Regions from separate parts of the Variovorax sp. HJSM1_2 genome, predicted to be linked through region 2. Evidence: predicted binding sites of a transcription regulator. Region 2 holds the regulator's gene; the other holds the start of a gene.
What was found. The regulator FliA, encoded in region 2, starts transcription of late flagellar genes. The targets are predictions, from matches to a motif close to CTAAAGTTTNNNNNNNNNNNGCCGNTA.
Positions count from the first base shown of each region.

Region 1: the regulator FliA is predicted to act here: its motif matches at 3,108-3,134, upstream of ACFQ95_RS23720 (DUF342 domain-containing protein).

Region 1 is NZ_JBMOXA010000035.1:22,365-31,049, reverse strand. Features, by position in the region: gene ACFQ95_RS23735 (ABC transporter substrate-binding protein) at 28-1,029, opposite strand; gene ACFQ95_RS23730 (4Fe-4S binding protein) at 1,034-1,363, opposite strand; gene ACFQ95_RS23725 (FAD-dependent oxidoreductase) at 1,360-2,991, opposite strand; gene ACFQ95_RS23720 (DUF342 domain-containing protein) at 3,238-4,884, shown strand; gene ACFQ95_RS23715 (IclR family transcriptional regulator) at 5,179-5,979, shown strand; gene ACFQ95_RS23710 (dihydrodipicolinate synthase family protein) at 6,149-7,051, shown strand; gene ACFQ95_RS23705 (tripartite tricarboxylate transporter substrate binding protein) at 7,094-8,080, shown strand; gene ACFQ95_RS23700 (SDR family oxidoreductase) at 8,100-8,685, shown strand, end outside.
Region 2 is NZ_JBMOXA010000011.1:149,565-158,249, forward strand. Features, by position in the region: gene flgF (flagellar basal-body rod protein FlgF) at 1-81, opposite strand, end outside; gene flgE (flagellar hook protein FlgE) at 120-1,349, opposite strand; gene ACFQ95_RS14460 (flagellar hook assembly protein FlgD) at 1,391-2,047, opposite strand; gene flgC (flagellar basal body rod protein FlgC) at 2,074-2,478, opposite strand; gene flgB (flagellar basal body rod protein FlgB) at 2,512-2,925, opposite strand; gene flgA (flagellar basal body P-ring formation chaperone FlgA) at 3,179-3,928, shown strand; gene flgM (flagellar biosynthesis anti-sigma factor FlgM) at 4,027-4,353, shown strand; gene ACFQ95_RS14485 (hypothetical protein) at 4,382-4,768, shown strand; gene ACFQ95_RS14490 (RNA polymerase sigma factor FliA) at 4,875-5,594, opposite strand; gene ACFQ95_RS14495 (hypothetical protein) at 5,594-6,391, opposite strand; gene flhF (flagellar biosynthesis protein FlhF) at 6,384-7,865, opposite strand; gene flhA (flagellar biosynthesis protein FlhA) at 7,862-8,685, opposite strand, start outside.

The sequences.
Region 1 (8,685 bases), on a different contig from region 2:
TGCCCCTGGTGAGATCGTCCACACGTTCTATGCGTCGTTCACGCGCCAACTGTCGAGTGCAAAGTCGCGCTCTATGAGTTTTTCGCCCAGCAAGAAACTCTTCACCTCGCCGAGCAGCGCCACACCTTCCGGCGGATAGGCCACCTCGGGGAAGTGTGACAAGGGGTGCGAGATCTTCACCACGTCCACCGGGAAGCCGCTGACCTCGGCATGGAAGGCGTAATAGGCCTCGCTGTCGCGGCCGATGTCGGCCAGGGCCGCGCGCCGTGCGCGTGTCCATGCGCCGGCCAGGCCGGGTCGCGCCGCCAGCAGTTTGTCGGACGCCACGATCACCGAGGTGCCGCGCAGCTTGGGGTGTTGCTCGGCCTGGTCTATGACAGGGTAGCCGCGTGCGGCCAGCAGCGGGCCGGTGTCGATCTGCGCCGCAAAGGCGGCGATGACACCCTTGTCGAGTGCCGCCTCGCCGTCGCGTGGAAACATGTGGATCACTTTCACCGACTTCTGCAAGCCGTGCTCTTTCAGCAGGCCCAGCACATAGCGGTGCATGTAAGAACCACGCGCCACACCAATCGATTGGCCATCCAGCTCCTTTACGCTGCGCACGCCGTTGCGTGGTGTCAGCAGCCACACGTTCAAGCCCACGGAATCAAAACCAATCAGTTGTGTCTCCAGGCCGCGTGCACGCGCCACGATGGCGGGGGTGTCGCCGTAGATGCCGGCGTCCAGCGCACCCGCAAAGAAGGCTTCGTTCAGATCCGGGCCATTTGGGAAGTTGCGCGTCACCACGTCCTTGATACCCAGCGGCGCCAGTTCGCGCAGCAGGTAGCCCTTTTGCAGAGCCCAGCCGGTGGCCGCCGCAGGCTTTTTGCCGGGGCCGATGTAGCCCAGGCGCAGCACACTGCTGTCGGCCGTCTGGGCGCTGGAGAAGCCGGGCAGGGCGCTGGCGGCGGCTGCGCCCGCGGCGCTCAGCAGCAGGCGGCGACGGGTGGCAAAGCGTGTAGTGGAAGGCGTTGTCAGAGTAGGTTTCATGGCATCAATGCGCGCGTTTAAGAAGTTCAAAACTGGCATCAGCCGCCGCTGTGGACTGGCGCCCACGGCCCCAGCCTATGGCGTGGCGGTAGCTGCCCAGCGGGGCCTGTGTAGACGGTTCGCGTTCTTCGGCGGTGGCGCGGCGATCCGCAATCGGGGCCACATACAGCGCGTCTTCAGGGCAATACAGCTCGCACATGAAGCAGGTCTGGCAGTCCTCTTGGCGGGCGATGTGTGGTGGGCCGTTGGTGACCACGTCGAATACGTTGGTAGGGCAGGCGCTGACACAGATGTTGCAAGCAGTGCAGCGCTCGGGGCTGATGAGTTCTATCATGCGGCGACCTCGTCGCGCACGGCTTGTGTGTGGACCCAGACCTCGTCCAGCCCTCCGCTGAGCAAGCGGTGGCGTTGGCCGGGGTCGAGCACGGCATGTTCGCGGCGGCGGTGCATGCCGCGGGTTTCGGTGCGTTGCAGCGCGCTGCGGTACATCCAGCGTGCGGTGGCCAGCATGGCGGCAGCCTCGCGGGCGCGCACCGCTTCCGTCGCACTGGCCGCCGGTGCGCTTTGGCGCAGGCGGCGCCACAGATCATCGAGCCGGCCTAATGAAGCCTGCAATGCTTCGGCTTCGCGGAACCAGTTGCGTTCGTAGGGGAAGACCTCTGCCTGCACCGCGCTCACCAGCGCCTGGCTGTTATAGGCCGTGGCACCTTGGCTGGACAGCGCCACACCGCCCGCGCGTTGCAAAACACGTTGGAAAACACCTGTGGTGTGGGCGTGCTGATCTTTGCCAAACGCCGCAGCACCCGCGCCGGCCCAGAAGCCGGACGACAGCGCCCAGGCGGCGTTGTGGCTGCCACCGCCGGTAAAGCCGCCGCAGATCAACTCGCGCGTGGCGGCGTCGCCTGCCGCATAAAGGCCAGGGACGGACGTGGCGCAGCTTTCGTCCACCAGGTTGAGCCCACCGGTGCCGCGCACCGTGCCTTCCAGACGCAAGCTCACGGGGAAATGCTGGGTGAAAGGGTTGATGCCCTGGCGGTCGAATGAAACGAAAAAGTTGGGTTGCGCGGTGCGCATCCAGGCCTGGATTTGTGCATCGGCACGGTCGATACACGCGTAGACCGCTTGAGTCTGCAGTTGCTGCGCGATGACGCTGCGACCACGTGAGGAACCGGCGCCTTCTATCACCTGGCCTTGGGCGTCGTAAAACGTCGCCCAGTTGTAGAACAGGGATTTGGTGACCGACGAAAACGCCGGGCCCAGGCCATAGGCATTCGAGAACTCCATGCCAGACAGCGCCGCGCCCACCTCGGCGGCCATCAACTGGCCATCGCCGGTCAACACATTGCAGCCGAGGGCCTTGCTCAGGAAGGCGCAGCCGCCGGTGGCGATGACCACGGCGCCCGCGCGCACCACCCAGGTGTCGCCGCTTTGCCGGTTCACGCCGGTGGCGCCTGCGACCGTGCCTTGTGTGTCGACCAGCAGCTCGAGTGCCGGGCTGTGGTCGAGTATGCGTGCGCCCGATGATTTCACCTGCTTGCGCATCAGCCGCATGTATTCGGGGCCTTGCAGCGAGGTGCAGCGCAACTTGCCTTCGTCATCGCTGGGAAAGGGATAACCCCAGTCTTTCAGGCGCTCCACGTTGTCCCAGGTCTGGGCCAGCACGCGGTCCATCCAGGCGTGCTCGGCCAGGTGGCCGCCCATGGTCAGGCGGCTGGCTTTGGCCAAGGCACGGGCATCACCGTCGGGTGACACGTGCCATAGCCCCGTGCCCGATGGTGCGGTGGCGCCCGAGGTGCCACAAAAGCCCTTGTCGGCGAGCAGCACGCGTGCGCCCTGGGCTGCGGCGCTGATCGCCGCCCAACAGCCGGCGGGGCCACCACCGATCACCAGTACGTCGACTTCGTGCCTATGGCTGCCGTCGGCACCGGACAGGGCATGGCCCGTAAATTCTCTGGCACCCATTTGTTTTCAACCTTGTGTTTGTGCGAGTGCTTCACTCTAAACAGCCGCATCGCGGCACACAAAGAAGAAATCCGTTCAACGATATGCGCTTTGCTGGCGGGCCGCACAAGACCCTGTTAAAGGTCTTTTTCGGAGCGCCGAAAGACATCTGTATCGAAGCAAATGCTGCAGCCCTTACCCCCGGGAAAGTTAATAGGTAAACATACAATACGAGAACAATCTCAATAGCGAAGGAGCAGCTTTCTCATGCCAGATCAAGAAGGCCAGGATGGTGCGCCAGGAAACCAGGTGGCTAGGGACGGACTGGTGCTGTCCGAGCGGGACGGGCGCGTGCTGGCACAGATGTCGGCGGGGGAGAACCGCGCGCCCTTGAGCGCTGCCAACGTGCGCCAGCTGCTGGACCAGTCGGGTCACGGCGACTGGATGGTGCTGGACGACGGCCTTGACACCTTGCTCGAACGCTGGGGCAACCACTCGGACGCATTTGATATCGACATCGCTGAAAAACGCGATGCCTCAGTGGCCGTGACGATCGCCGGTGATGGCGCCGTGGCCTGGTTGCAGGTTTCACCTGCGCGTGGCGGGCAGGGGCTGGCGGTGGTTGACGTGGCCAACGCCTTGAAGCAGGCGGGTGTCGTTTTTGGCATTGATGAAAATGCGGTGCTGCAGGCGTGTGCCGCCGTGATGCCGGCCAAGATAGAAGCCGCCTTTCAGAGGCCGCCTCTCAGCGGCGCAGACAGCACATTCGAGCTGCTGATGCAGACAGTTGCCGACCGCGCCCCTAAAGTCAACGAAGACGGCCTGATCGATTTCCGCGAACTCGGCGACATTCCCTTTGTTCAGCCGGGTGCACCCTTGATGCGCCGCCATCCCGCCACAGCCGGAGTGGCGGGCTGCGACGTGCGCGGCAACCCTGTCAATCCTTCGCCGGGCATCAACACTCCGTATGCCAGCCCGCTCAAGGGTGTGCGTTTCGCTGCTGACGACGCCGAACTGCTGGAGGCGGATGTCAAAGGTCAGCCCGTGCGTGTGGAAAACGGCATGCTGGTGGAGGATGTGCTGTCCCTGGAAAAGGTGGACATGAACAGCGGCAACATCAGTTTCGATGGCAGCATCGAAATCAAGGGTGATGTGATGGCCCACATGAAGATCAAGGTCACGGGCAATATTGTGGTACGCGGCACGGTGGAGGGCGCGGAGCTGGACGCTGGTGGCGACATCCAGATCAACAGCGGCATCATCGCCCATTCCAAGGTCAAGGCCGCGGGGGCGGTTGCTGCGCGTTTTATCGAAAACTCCGAGGTTTCGGCGGGCACTGTCATCTCTGTCGACGACATGGTGCTGCAAAGCGAATTGCTGGCACACAACCAGATCATTGTGGGCATCAAGGCGCAGAAGCGCGGTCGCATCGTCGGTGGCAATACCCGCACCATGATGAAGGTGCATGTGCCGCAGATCGGCGCGGACGACGCCAGCGGTGTGACCACGGTGCAGGTCGGCGTCAACCCCATCCTGGAAGCGCAGCTGCTGGAGATCGAGGCGCAGATCAGTAAATCCGAGACCGAGCAGAGCAATCTGAAAAAGGTCGTGCAACACCTCAAGACCAACGGCGACAAGAACCAGCAACTGCCGCGGGCCCAAGCCGCGCTGCAGCATGCGCTTCAAGTCTGGGGCGCACGCCTCAACGACAAACAAAAGGTAGAAGGACAACTCGCGACATTCGAGGACGCGGTGATTGAGGTCGGCCGGGCAGTTGAAGGTTCGGTGGTCCTGACCTTCGGCAAACGATCACGCCGGGTTCAACATGCTTACGAGGCAGGGGTGTTCAAACTCGCGCCTAGTGGACATATCGTGCATGTGGACTCACAGGGCACGGCTACCGTGGTGGGCTGAGCCGCCGCGCGAATACACGGCATCAGGTTCAAGACACTCGGGCCATTTCTTCAAAACATGCCGCCATCTTGCTGCTGAGTTCAGATGGCCTGGCCGTACAGCAGCAAAATTGCGGCTATCGCCCTTGGCCGCAATCACACACCGCGGCTTCAGCCCGTGACGTTCCAGGCGTGGAAACTCTTGATCTAAGATGGCGTGAAGAATGCTGCTCGCGCACCAGGCATGGATGCGCCCACAACAGCAAGACAGACCCAGCGTAAAAACAGGCCGAAGCCACAAGGAAACCAGGTGACCATGGCTGATTCAAAGACCCTGCAAACTTACTCAGACGATAAAAGCAGAATCCAGTCGATTGGCAAGATGATGGGTGTTCTGGAGTGTTTTTCGACGGTGAATCGACACCTGACCCTGGCCCAGATCGCCACAATGTCGGGCATGCCGCGCCCGACTGCGCACAGGATGCTGGCGGCGATGAAAGAGATAGGCTTTATCGAACAGGACACCCGCAACGGCAGTTACGGCTTGGGCATACGGCTGTTTGAGCTGGGCAATATTGCATTGGCCAACATGGACATTCTGCGCGAAGCCAAGCCGTTCATTGACAGGTTGTGCAAGTTGTCGGGTGAGTCGTCGCACCTGGGGGTGTTTAACGGCTTTCAGGTGGTGGTGGTCGACCGTGAGGAGTCGTCAGACCGTCACCTGAGCGGTACCCGTTTGAGCGAGTCATCACCTGCCCACTGCACCGGTGTGGGCAAGGCCTTGCTGGCGTTCCAGCGCAGCGAGGTGGTCGAGCAGGTCATTGCAGCCGGTCTCAAGGTCTACACCCCAACCACCATCTCCACGGCCGGAGCGCTGCGTAAGGAACTGATCGCCATCCGCAAGCGTGGTTATGCGATCGACAACGCAGAGCACGAGGTCTGGGTGCGCTGTGCTGCGGCCCCGATCCGCAACTCATCAGGCCATGTGTTTGCTTCGGTCAGTGTGACCGGTCCGGCCGACCGCATGACCGATCACAAGATCAGCAGTCTCGCGCCGCTGCTGCTGCAGACGGCCGATGCGATCTCGCGCCAGATCGGTTACGCACAGGCCAACTGAGCGCCGCGTTCCACTCGCCGCTCGGGCGAGCGCATTTCACCAGAAGCGCGCTGGTAAACACTGATTGTTCGGGATTTCGCGGGTCGCTAAAGTTTAAAAGAAATCCGGAATGACAGTCCGGATTCCGGACAGTTGGAAACTTCTTTTCTTTTAAGACTGGAGCCGCTCCGTGCCAAGCCCTGATGTTTCACTACGCCAGCAACTCACCGGTGTGTTGCCCCCCATTACCATGCCCTTCGACCAGAACGGCGACCTTGTCAAGGGAGGGCTGCGCGAGCAGATTGACTTCATCGTATCCCAGGGGGCCTGTGGGGTGGTGGCCGGGGGCAGTACGGGCGAAGGCCACACCCTGACCGACTCCGAATATGCCTCGGTGATGCGAGAGGCATATGACGCCACTGCCGAGCGCGTGCCATTTCTTGCCGGTTTGATTGTGCAGAGCACACGTAGCGCGATTGAACGGTCCCGGCTGCTCAAGGGCATGAAGATTGCCGCTTTGCAGGTCACACCGGTCCACTACCTGTTCAAGCCCGACGCGGATGCAACGGTGGAGCATTTCCGCACCATCGCCGATGCCACCGGCATCCCTATCCTGATCTACAACGTCATTCCCTGGAATTACCTCAGTGTGGATCTGATGCTGCGCATCATGGATGAGGTGCCCGGCGTCATTGGCATGAAGCAGAGCGGCGGCGACCTCAAGTCCATCTCTGACCTGCTGTTGCGCTGCAAGCCGGAGAACGTGGTGTTGTCGGGGGTGGACGCCTTGCTTTACCCCGGATTCTGTCTGGGCATGCATGGTGCCATCTCGGCACTGACCAGCGCGGTGCCAGGTACCGTTGTGCGCATCCAGAAGGCCGTAGAGGCCAACGACCACAAGACCGCAAGAGACTTGCACTACAAGCTCAACGCGTTGTGGAATGCGCTGAACCACGACAACCTGCCCGCTTGTGTCAAGTACATCCAGCATCTTCAGGGGCTGCGCATGTTTGAGCCACGCTCGCCCATGATGCGTGTGACCGAGCAACAAAAGCTGGCCATCAAGGCCGCCTTGCTGCCGCTCCTGGAATGAACCGCGCCCGTTGCCAATCCACCCATAAGAGGAGACTGAACCATGGCTATTCACGTGACGACTCGCAAACTGCTGGCACTTGCCGCGGGCACCGCTCTGCTGTCTTCCCTGCCGTTAGGGGTTGCAGCACAAGGGGCCGCCGATTTTCCCAACAAGCCGATTGAACTCGTCGTGCCTTTCGGCGCTGGTGGCGGCACGGATGTGCTGGCACGCGTAATTGCCGAAGCGGCCAAAAAACACACCAGCCAGGCCATCACCGTATTGAACAAACCGGGCGCCAGCGGTGGTATCGGGCTGACCGAAGTGGCTTTGGCCAAACCGGATGGCTACAAGATCGCCATGGTGACCGCGGAGATGGCCATCATCCCGCACTTGGGCATCATGAAACCCATGCCCGATGACTTCACCCCTATCGTTCGGCTGAATGCCGATCCCATCGTTCTGACGGTCCGGGCTGAGGCGCCATGGAACACGATTGAGGAGTTTGTCGAGGCCGCGAAAAAGTCCAAGGATCCCATGAAGTTTGGCAACGCCGGAACGGGTGGGCTGTCGCACCTCTCGGCCGAGGCGCTGAGCCAGAAGATAGGTACAAGCTTTAGCCATGTGCCTTTTCAGGGCAATGCACCCGCCGTTGTGGCACTGCTGGGGTCGCACATCGACGCAGTGACGTCGTCGCCGTCAGAAGTCTCCACCTATGTCAACAGCGGCAAACTGAGAGCTCTGGGTGTGTTTGCCGATCAGCGATTCAAAGGTGTAGGGTTTGAACAGGTTCCTACGCTGAAGGAACGAAAAATTGACTTGTCCATGGGCACATGGCGCGGCCTGGCCGCACCAAAGAACGTGCCTGCCGATGTCATGGAAAAGCTTTCGGGCATTTTCATCAAAGCCGCGAATGAGCCGGCGGTGCAGGAATCCATGGAAAAGCAAAACCTGGGTTACTCCGTGGTGGACGGCGCCACGTTCCGCAAGCAGATCATGGCAGACAGCGCCTTGTTCAAGCAACTGATTGACAAACTGGGTGTGAAGTAAACCAATAGGTAATCAACAGATGACACGACAAGACGTTTTCGACCTGACGGATCGCGTGATTGTGATCACCGGCGGACTGGGCCAGATCGGCCGGCAATTTGCGCTGGAGTTCATTGAACGGGGTGCCAAGGTTGCCATCTTCAACCGCAGCATCCCGGATGAGGCCATATTGCAGGAACGCTTCCCGGTTGCTTCCGGGCGGGTTGCCTTTTTCAAAGTGGATATCACCAACAAGAGCTCCATTGCGGCCGGGCTGGCGGCGTTGGTCACCCGCTGGGGCGTTCCGCACGTGCTTGTGAACAACGCCGGGCTCGATACCCAGCCTAGTGCCCCGCCCGAAGTATCCGGGCCGTTCGAGGACTTCCCGGAAGAAGTCTGGCGGGAGGTTCTTGAAGTCAACATGACCGGGACCTTTCTGTGCTGCCAGGTCATCGGTGGCGCAATGGCCAAGCTGGGGCGCGGCTCCATTGTGAACGTGGGCTCGATTTACGGCATGTTGTCACCCGTCCAGGACATCTACGCCTACAAGGAAGCCAAAACCGGCAAGGCCTTCGTCAAGCCCGTGGCTTACTGCGCCTCCAAATCAGGCTTGTACAACTTCACGC
Region 2 (8,685 bases):
GGCCAGGTTGTTGGCCAGCACCGCCTGCCGTTGCGAGGCGGTGGCGGCACCGGTCATTGAGGTGTAGATTAAATGGTCCATGGCGCGGGGCCTCTATGTGACTGCTAAAGGGCGCGTGCTTAGCGCATGTTGACCAGGGTAGACATCACCTGGTCCTGTGTCTTGATGGTTTGTGCGTTGGCCTGGTAGGCGCGTTGCGCGGTCATCATGTTGACCAGCTCGGCGGTCAGGTCGACGGTGGAGTCTTCCAGCGCACCGGCCTGCAGCGAACCGAAGTTGCCGTTGCCTGGTGTGCCGGGCACGGGTGCGCCCGATTCCGACGTGGCCAGCCAGTAGCTGCCTTGCGGGTTCAGGCCTTGCACGTTGCGGAAGTTCACCAGCTGGATGGAGCCGGCGATTTGCGTCACACCATTCGAGAAGCGAGCGGTGATGTCACCGTTGTCGGCGATGCTGATGCCGGTCAATTGGCCGGGCGCGCTGCCGGTCTGCGTGATGTCGGTCACGGCAAACGACTTGGCGTCCTGCGTCAGACGGCTCAGGTCCAGCGGAATGTCGAACGCGGCCGTTGCACTCGAGGCCACTTGCACGCCGGTCAGCGATAACGGGTCAGTTGGTGTGGACGACACATATTTTCCGTCGGCGTCGAAGGTGACGGAGCCAATCGGTGTGGTCATGTCGCTGGTGGTGCCACCGCCTTTGGAGTAGTCGGCGTAGACGTCCCAGGTGTTGGCTGCGGTCTTGGAGAAATAGACGCCCACGGGGATCGAGGCGCCCTGGGTGTCATACACGTCGAGCGAAGTGCCGTAGGTGGTGACGGCGGTCGGCGGTGTGGTGCTGGCGGCAATCGCCGTGCGTGTGTCCAGGTTCAGTTCTAGCGAAATATTGTCCGTGACCGTGCCCGCGACACCCTTGCCCGTGGGCAGTGTCAGCGGCACGCCGGTTTGCACGGCGCCGGTGATGGGGTCGGTGACGTTGCCGATCAGCTTGGCACCATCATTGGTGATGATGTTGCCGCTTTCGTCGAGCTTGAAGTTGCCGGCGCGGCCATAGGCCATGCTGCCGTCGGTGAGCTGCAGCTGGAAGAAGCCCGAGCCGTTGATGGCCACGTCCAGGTCATTGCCCGTGACGGTGATGTTGCCTTGTGTGAATTGTTGCGAGATGGCATTCACCACCACACCGATGCCGGCGCCGCCGCCAGCGGCTTGGGTCAGGGAACTGGCGTAGAGCTCGGCGAACTCGGCGCGCGAGGCTTTCATGCCTGTGGTGTTGGCGTTGGCGATGTTGTGGCCAATGACGTCCAATCCCTTGCTGGCTGCGTTCAGCCCGGACAGGCCTTGTTGAAAACTCATGATGAACTCCTGTTAGAAATGGAGGTGATGAAGAGGTTGGTTTAGAGAATGGCCTTGATGGCGCTGTAGTCGACCGTGCCGCCTTTGAGCAGCGACAGCTTGAGCGCACCGTCTTCGGCGCCGACCGACAAGACCTTGTCGGACATCAGCGCGGTGGAGCCGACGGCGCTGGAGCCATTGGTGGCGACCACCTTGAACGTCAGGTCGCCCGTGCCGCTGTAGGTGGAGGTGTCCCAGGCAAACGAGTAACGACCCGCTTCCAGCGAGCCCATGGGCAGCGTGCCTATCATCTTGCCGGAGGACGAGTAGATTTGTACCGTCACATTGGCGGCCTTGCCGTCCAGGTCGAAGGCTCCGCCACCGGTTTTCGATTCGGTGTCGAGGTTGAGCGTGTCGCCTTCGGTCATCACCGTGCGGCCGACCATGGTGCCGCCTTGCATGACCTGCAGCGAGGTGAATTGGTCCGACATGCTCTTCATTGTTTCGTTGAGCTGCTGGATGCCGGTGACCGTGTTGATCTGTGCGATCTGAGTGGTCATTTCGGCGTTGTCCATAGGGTTCATCGGATCCTGGTTGTTCAACTGCGCCACCAGCAGCTTCAGGAATCGATCTTGCTGGTCACCAATCGTCGAGGACGACGAGCTGGTGCTGGAGGAACTCGCGGTGTCCCACGAACTGCTAATGCCATTGACTGCCATGATTTGGTCCTTGGTTGTTGTTTTGTTTATTGACCCATTTGCAGGGTTTTGAGCAACAGGGTCTTGGCCGTGTTCATGACCTCGACGTTGTTCTGGTAGGAGCGCGAGGCGGAGATCATGTTGACCATTTCCTCCACCTGGTTGACGTTGGAGTGGGTCACGTAGCCATCAGCGTCGGCCAGGGTGTTGTTGGGGTCGAGCACCTTGCGGCCGGGGGTGTCGTCCTCGGTGATTTCCTTGACGCGCACGCCGGCTGAGCTTTCTGCGCCCAGCAGTTCGGTTTGGAACACCACGCGGCGGGCCTTGTATGCGCTGCCATCGGGGCCGGCTACGGCGTCGACATTGGCCAGGTTACTGGCCACAACGTTGAGGCGTTGTGACTGCGCGCTGATCGCGCTTCCAGAGACGCTAAAAATGGAAAACATCGACATGAGGTGCTCCTTGGATGTTTGAAATGAGGTGCTTTACTGGCCTTGGATGGCGCTGAGCATGGTTTTGCTTTGGCCGTTGATGAAGCGCAGCGTGGCTTCATAACGCACGGCGTTGTCGACGAAGTTGGCGCGTTCGCGGTCCAGGTCAACGGTGTTGTTGTCCATGTTGGGCTGGCTTTGCACGCTGTAACCCAGCGCAAGAGTGCTGGCACCCGAGAGATCGGGGCTGGGGATCTGCATGTGCCGCTTGTCGGTCTGGCTGGCTCCGGCAATCGTGGAGCCGCCACCCATGGCCGCTGCCATGGCATCGCCGAATTTGAAATCGCGCGCCACATACCCGGGGGTATCCACGTTGGCGATGTTGCTGGAGATCGTGCGCTGGCGCTCGGCGCGCAGCAGCAGTGCCTTGGTTTGAATGTCCAGGCTTCCAACCAGTTTGTCCAGCATAGTGTTCCCCTTGAATGCGGTCGTATGTGCGGTCTTTTGTGCAGTAGTTGCACGGCAGCGGCGCCATAGGAGTGGTCCGCTGATGCGATGGGGAAATTATGGGAACGCCAGCTTCGCGCGAAGTGGCGAAGAGGGGGGTGAATGCGGTGCAGTTCCAGGGTTTGCCGCAGCCTGTTCTCCCTATAGTGCTGGGACCGTGTGGTGGTTTGCCGACTCTGTGGCAGATGTCCAGGCGGTGTCGCCAGGAGGTTTTATGCACACATCTTCAAAAGTCATGCCCTGGGCCCGTGGGCTTGCTGCTGCGTTGGCGTTATCGGGCTCGGCGCTGAGTGGTTTTGCGCAGCAAGCGCAGCCGCCGGCAACGGCAGACGGCGGCTACACCGCCGCGACCCGCCAATGGGTGGACGACGCTCTGGCCCAATCCAGTGCCACCAACGCCATGCCACTGCGCATGGAGGTCACGGTGGGCGCATTGGATTCGCGTCTGCGCCTGGCGTCCTGCGGCAAGGTTGAACCCTATTTGCCCACTGGTGGCAAGCTCTGGGGCAAAAGCCGCATTGGCCTGCGCTGTGTGGATGGCGTGACGCGCTGGAATGTGTTTTTGCCCATCACCGTCAAAGCCTATGGCCCGGCCTGGATCTTGCGTGGACCGGTGGCCGCAGGCGCAGTACTCACCCAGGACGATGCCATGCAGGGCGAGATCGATTGGGCCGAAGATTTTTCCCCCATCGTCGCCAATGCTGACCAATGGGTAGGTGCGGTGGCTGCGCGGGCTTTGATGCCTGGGCAGGCGATGCGATTTCATATGGTGAAGCAGCCGCAAGTGTTCCAGGCCGGAGCCCAGGTGCGTGTCGTGGCTGAAGGCAATGGTTTCCAGGTGGCTTCGGATGGGCAAGCCATGCAGGCCGGCGTGATCGGCCAACCCGCACGTGTGCGCATGGAAAATGGCCGGGTAATGTCGGGCGTGGTTTTGGATGCACGCACCATCAAATTAGAAATGTAGACAAATTGCGTATACGCAGTGAAAATGTCTAAAGTAAGCCGCCAGATGGTCGATACCATGACTACAAGGTCCCGCACATGGGAACTACGGAGCGTGTGATGAAGATTGGACAGACCCCTGAATTGCCAGCCTTGGCTGGTGTGCCTGACAACAAGAAAGTTGTGCAGGAAAAAGAAGCGGCGCCGGCCGGCGTGGCGCGTGAAGGGGTGCGCGCAACCACTAGCGGCGCATCTGTATCGGTATCGACCATGGTGCGTTCACTTGAGCAGTCCAGCAAAGGCGTGACGGCCGATTTTGATGAAAAGAAGGTGGCCGAGTTGCGTGCCGCCATCGCCAATGGCACTTTCAAGGTCGATGCAGAAGCGATCGCCGACAAATTGCTGGCCAACGCGAGCGAAATGCTCAGCGTGAATCGCAATTACTGAATACAACTACCGAGAACTGGGCCGGCACATGACCGCACAACTGTCTGATACCCCTGATTTGAATCGGATTGAGGCCTTGGTTGAAGCGGTGTCCGAAGCCCTGGTCTCGGGTGATGTGCATGAATTGACGGCTGCCAGCGCGGCCTTGCGTGATGCCGTGGCTTCGCTGGCCGGTGTGTCCCGTGGCAAGTCCGGCCTCAAGCCGATGTTGGATCCGGCTTTGCGCGAGCGCATGGAAAAGTTGTCTTTGCAAATGGCCCGTCAACGCGAAGGTGTGCGTCGCCGTGCGGTGGTGGTCGACCGTGCGTTATCTGCGGTCCTGCCGGGTGAAGACGAAACCACCTACGCCAATCAAGTGATGGCCAGCCGCAAACGTTCATCTCCGCCGCGCATCTACACAGCCCTGGCCACCTGACGCGATTGCATTTGTTTCACAAACAAAAACGCCCTTGAGATTTTCAAGGGCGTTTTTTTTATGGCGTAACGCTTGGCGCCTCCAGCGGCGAGATCGCCCAACAGACTCAGTGGCTGCGCATCTTGGCACGCAGGCGGGCGATGGATTGGCTGTGCAGTTGGCAAACGCGCGATTCGGTCACGCCCAGGACAGCCGCGATCTCTTTCAGGTTGAGATCTTTTTCGTAGTACATGCTCATGATGTGCTGCTCGCGTTCGGGCAGGGTCTTGATGGCTTCCACCAGGGCCGCGCGCAAACGATGGTCGCGCAACAGTTGCATGGGGTCGGCTTCACCTTCGTCGGAGACATGGTGATCCAGAAAGCCCGATTCGTCATCGTAGCCGCCGGACATGTCTTCGAGGTAGACCAACTGGGTGCCGCGTACCTTGCCCAGCAGTTCCTGGTAATCGGGCAGGCTCATGTCGAGCTCGGCGGCGATCTCGGATTCGATAGGCACGCGGCCGAGCTTTTGCTCCAGCCGGCGCACCGCCTGTTCAATGTCCTTCTGGCTCTTGCGCGAGCTGCGCGACATCCAGTCGCCCTCGCGCAACTCATCGATCATGGCGCCGCGAATGCGTTGGGTGGCAAAGGTTTCGAACTGCACGCCCTGGTTGACTTCGTACCGGGTCAACGCTTCGGTCAAGCCGATCATGCCCACCTGTATCAGGTCGTCCAACTCGATGTTGGGGGGCAGTTTGGCAATCATGTGATGTGCCAGGCGCCGCACCAGCGGCACGTACTGGCGAATCATGTGTTCGCGATCGAGATGGCCTTTGGCTGTGTACATCAGCGGCTCCATCCCTCTGGCCAGGTTTGCAGCGGAGGTTCGGCCGCGGCTGTGCGAAAGCCAGCCTTGTGCACGGCGAACGAGTCTTCCAGCAGGCGCATCGCCAGCTTAGGGGTGTTCGGGCGGGCTTTGCCACGCACCGCGAACGAGCGCACCGTCATGACTTCCGTGTCCATGTGCAGAAAGGTGCGGGCGCAGTGCTGCAGGGTTTCACCCGCCGAGTTGGCGCGGCGCTCTGCCGAACCTTGTGCGTCGGTGACGAGGGACACGAGCGTAGGCGTCATGTTGGTCTCCACCAAAAACTGCTTGAAGGTCTGGTAACCATTCACGATGGATTTCTTGAATGGCGCCACCATCAGAAGCGGCCGCGAGGCGGTTTCGGGCATCAATTCCATCAACTGTGCCGCAGGTGCGTAAACCACGGCAACGTCGTAGTTTTTCAGGTGATTGGTCAGCGTTTGCAGGCTGCTGTGGTGGGTGCTGCGCTGCGCCACCAATTGGCTCAGCCCCAAACGCGCCGGCATGATGTGTAAGGCTGCGGATTCCTGTTGGAAGTCGGCCAGCCAGTTGCCACGGTTCAGCAGGCTGCTCAGGCCCGGGTTGTCTTCGGTTTCGGTGGCGGTGCCATCCAGCACGGCCACCGATTGCCCGAACTTCTGCAGCGACAGGCAGACCTGCAGCAGCAGCGGTTGTTCCGCTTTTGATTCTCCACGACTAACCACCGGAATGACCCGCAGCCCCACATGTGGCATGGAGCGCCTGAGTCCTTCCCCTTGGTCAATGCTGGGTTCAAGCATGAGCACGGTCCTTGTAGTCAACAGGAGATGCGGGTGAGAAGAAGAAGTTCAAATCCGCTGCCTTGGGATCAAAAACCGATTTGGTCGCTGAGCGCATGGAGTTGCGGATCAGCTTGCCGGCATCGGCGGATTCCCAATCTTCTGGCACCCGTTGCCCATTACACACCCCACGCAACACCAACTGGTGGCGAATCACCGCGTCAAGAGCAGGGCCAAGCTTGACCGCTTCGTCCACCTTGGACAGGATGGCCTGTTGTGTGCCCGTGGTTTTGAACGAGGTCAGCACGTCTTCCAACATGTCGCCATGGCCGCCAGCGTTCAACACCAGCAGGCGGTTGATGTCCGGCAGGTCCAGTACGCCGAGCATGTCACGCTTGCGCGGGTCGCGCGGGGCGATGCCGGTGGTGTCGATCAGCACCATCTTCTTGTTCGCCAGCAGGCTCAGCAAATCTTGCAGTGCAGCACGGTCGTGGGCCAGATGGGCGACGACACCCAGCATGCGGCCATAGGCGCGCAATTGTTCGTGACCGGCCACGCGATAGGTGTCCAGCGTGACCAGGCCTACGCTGTTGGCGCCGTGCATCTGCACACACTGCGCGGCGAGCTTGGCGGCGGTGGTGGTCTTGCCCACGCCAGTGGCACCGACCAAGGCGTAGATGCCGCCTTCCTGTACCAGCGACTGACCGGCTGCGTCGGTCTTCAGGTTGCGTTCCAGCACGTCCATCAACCAGCGCACGGCTTCTGCTGGCGCGGTGTCCTCAGGCAAACGTTCCAAGATGGCGCGGGCCAATGCGGGTGAATAGCCGGCACGGATCAGCTTGAGCATCAGGTTGGATTGGATCGGGTCCTGTTTGGCTTGGCCCAGCCAGGCAAAGGTATTGAAGCGTTCTTCAATCAACTCCTTCATGGCATTCAACTCTTTGACAATGCTCTGCGAAGGCGCATTGTTCGAAGATATCGACGATGGTGCTGCCGCAGGCCTCGTTGTGGGCCGGGAAAATGGCGCCGAATGGTTGGCACGTGGCGCGGCGGTTTGCACGGGAGCGGGGGCTGGTGCGGGCGCCGTGGCGGCAAATGTAGTATTGCTGCCCAGGCCGGTGTCGCCGCTGTCGAGCTCTACTTCATGGCGGCGGCGCAGCATGCGTTCACGCACGTAGTCCTGGAACGACAAGGTGCTCATGGTGAGCTGCTCCACGTCGTCTTCGACGGCGTTGGCCATGATTTCTTCCTCGGCAAAATTGCTGAGGGCGCTGGGGCGGCTGAGGGTTTCGGCGGCTTTCTGCGAAATCTTGCCGGCCTGGATGTTGGAGTGCACCTGGTCCAGCGCTGCGAGTGAGTCCTCGGCAGTGGCGACCACCTCAACGCCGGTGGCGGTGGGGCGGTTGGAGAGAATCAGTGTGCCCTCGCCAAAAGTCATGCGGGCCTTGGCCAGTGCTTCACGGGAAGTGGCGGCGTGGAAGCGTTTGATGTTCATGTGAGTGCACCTCTAAGGATAGGGCCGATGCGAATGGTGTGTGTTTCAGGAATTTCACTGTGCGCCAGCACCTGCAGCCGCGGGGCGACGCGGCGAACCAGGCGCGAGATGGCATTGCGAATCGGGTCGGGTACCAGCAGGCAGGCCGGCACGCCAAGTTCTTCTTGCTTCAGTGCCACGTCGGCGGCGCTGCGGGTCAGCATTTCGGCGACGCTGGGGTCCAGCGACGGACCGGCGGTGTTGCCCAGGGCTTGCACCAGCATGCGTTCCAGGCTGGGCTCTATGGCAATCACGTTCAGTTCGCGCACCGGGCCGTAAATCTGCTGCACGATGGCCGGGGCCAGCGCCACACGGATGCGGCGGGCGAGTTCGGCGGGGTCGGTGGTGCTGGTGGCATGCTCGGCCAGCGACTCGACGATGGTGCGAATGTCGCGGATGTGCACAGACTCTTCCAGCAGCAACTGCAGGACTTTCTGGAATGTGGCAATCGAGACCATTTTGGGAACAACTTCTTCGATCAACTTTGGCGCTTGGCGGCTGATGTGATCCACCAGCTGCTGGGTTTCTGTCCGGCTCAGCAAACGGGCTGCCTGGACTTGCATCAAGTGTGACAAATGCGTCGCCATCACGGTTTCCGAATCAACCACGGTAAAACCTGCCAATTGCGCCGCTTCCTTCTGGCGTTCGTCTATCCAGTGGGCTGGCAAGCCAAACGCGGGGTCGGTGGTGGCGGTGCCAATCAGTGGTGTGGTGATGCCGCCGGGGTTGATGGCCAGGTACATGCCGGGGAAGGCTTCGCCTTCACCCACCACCACGCCGC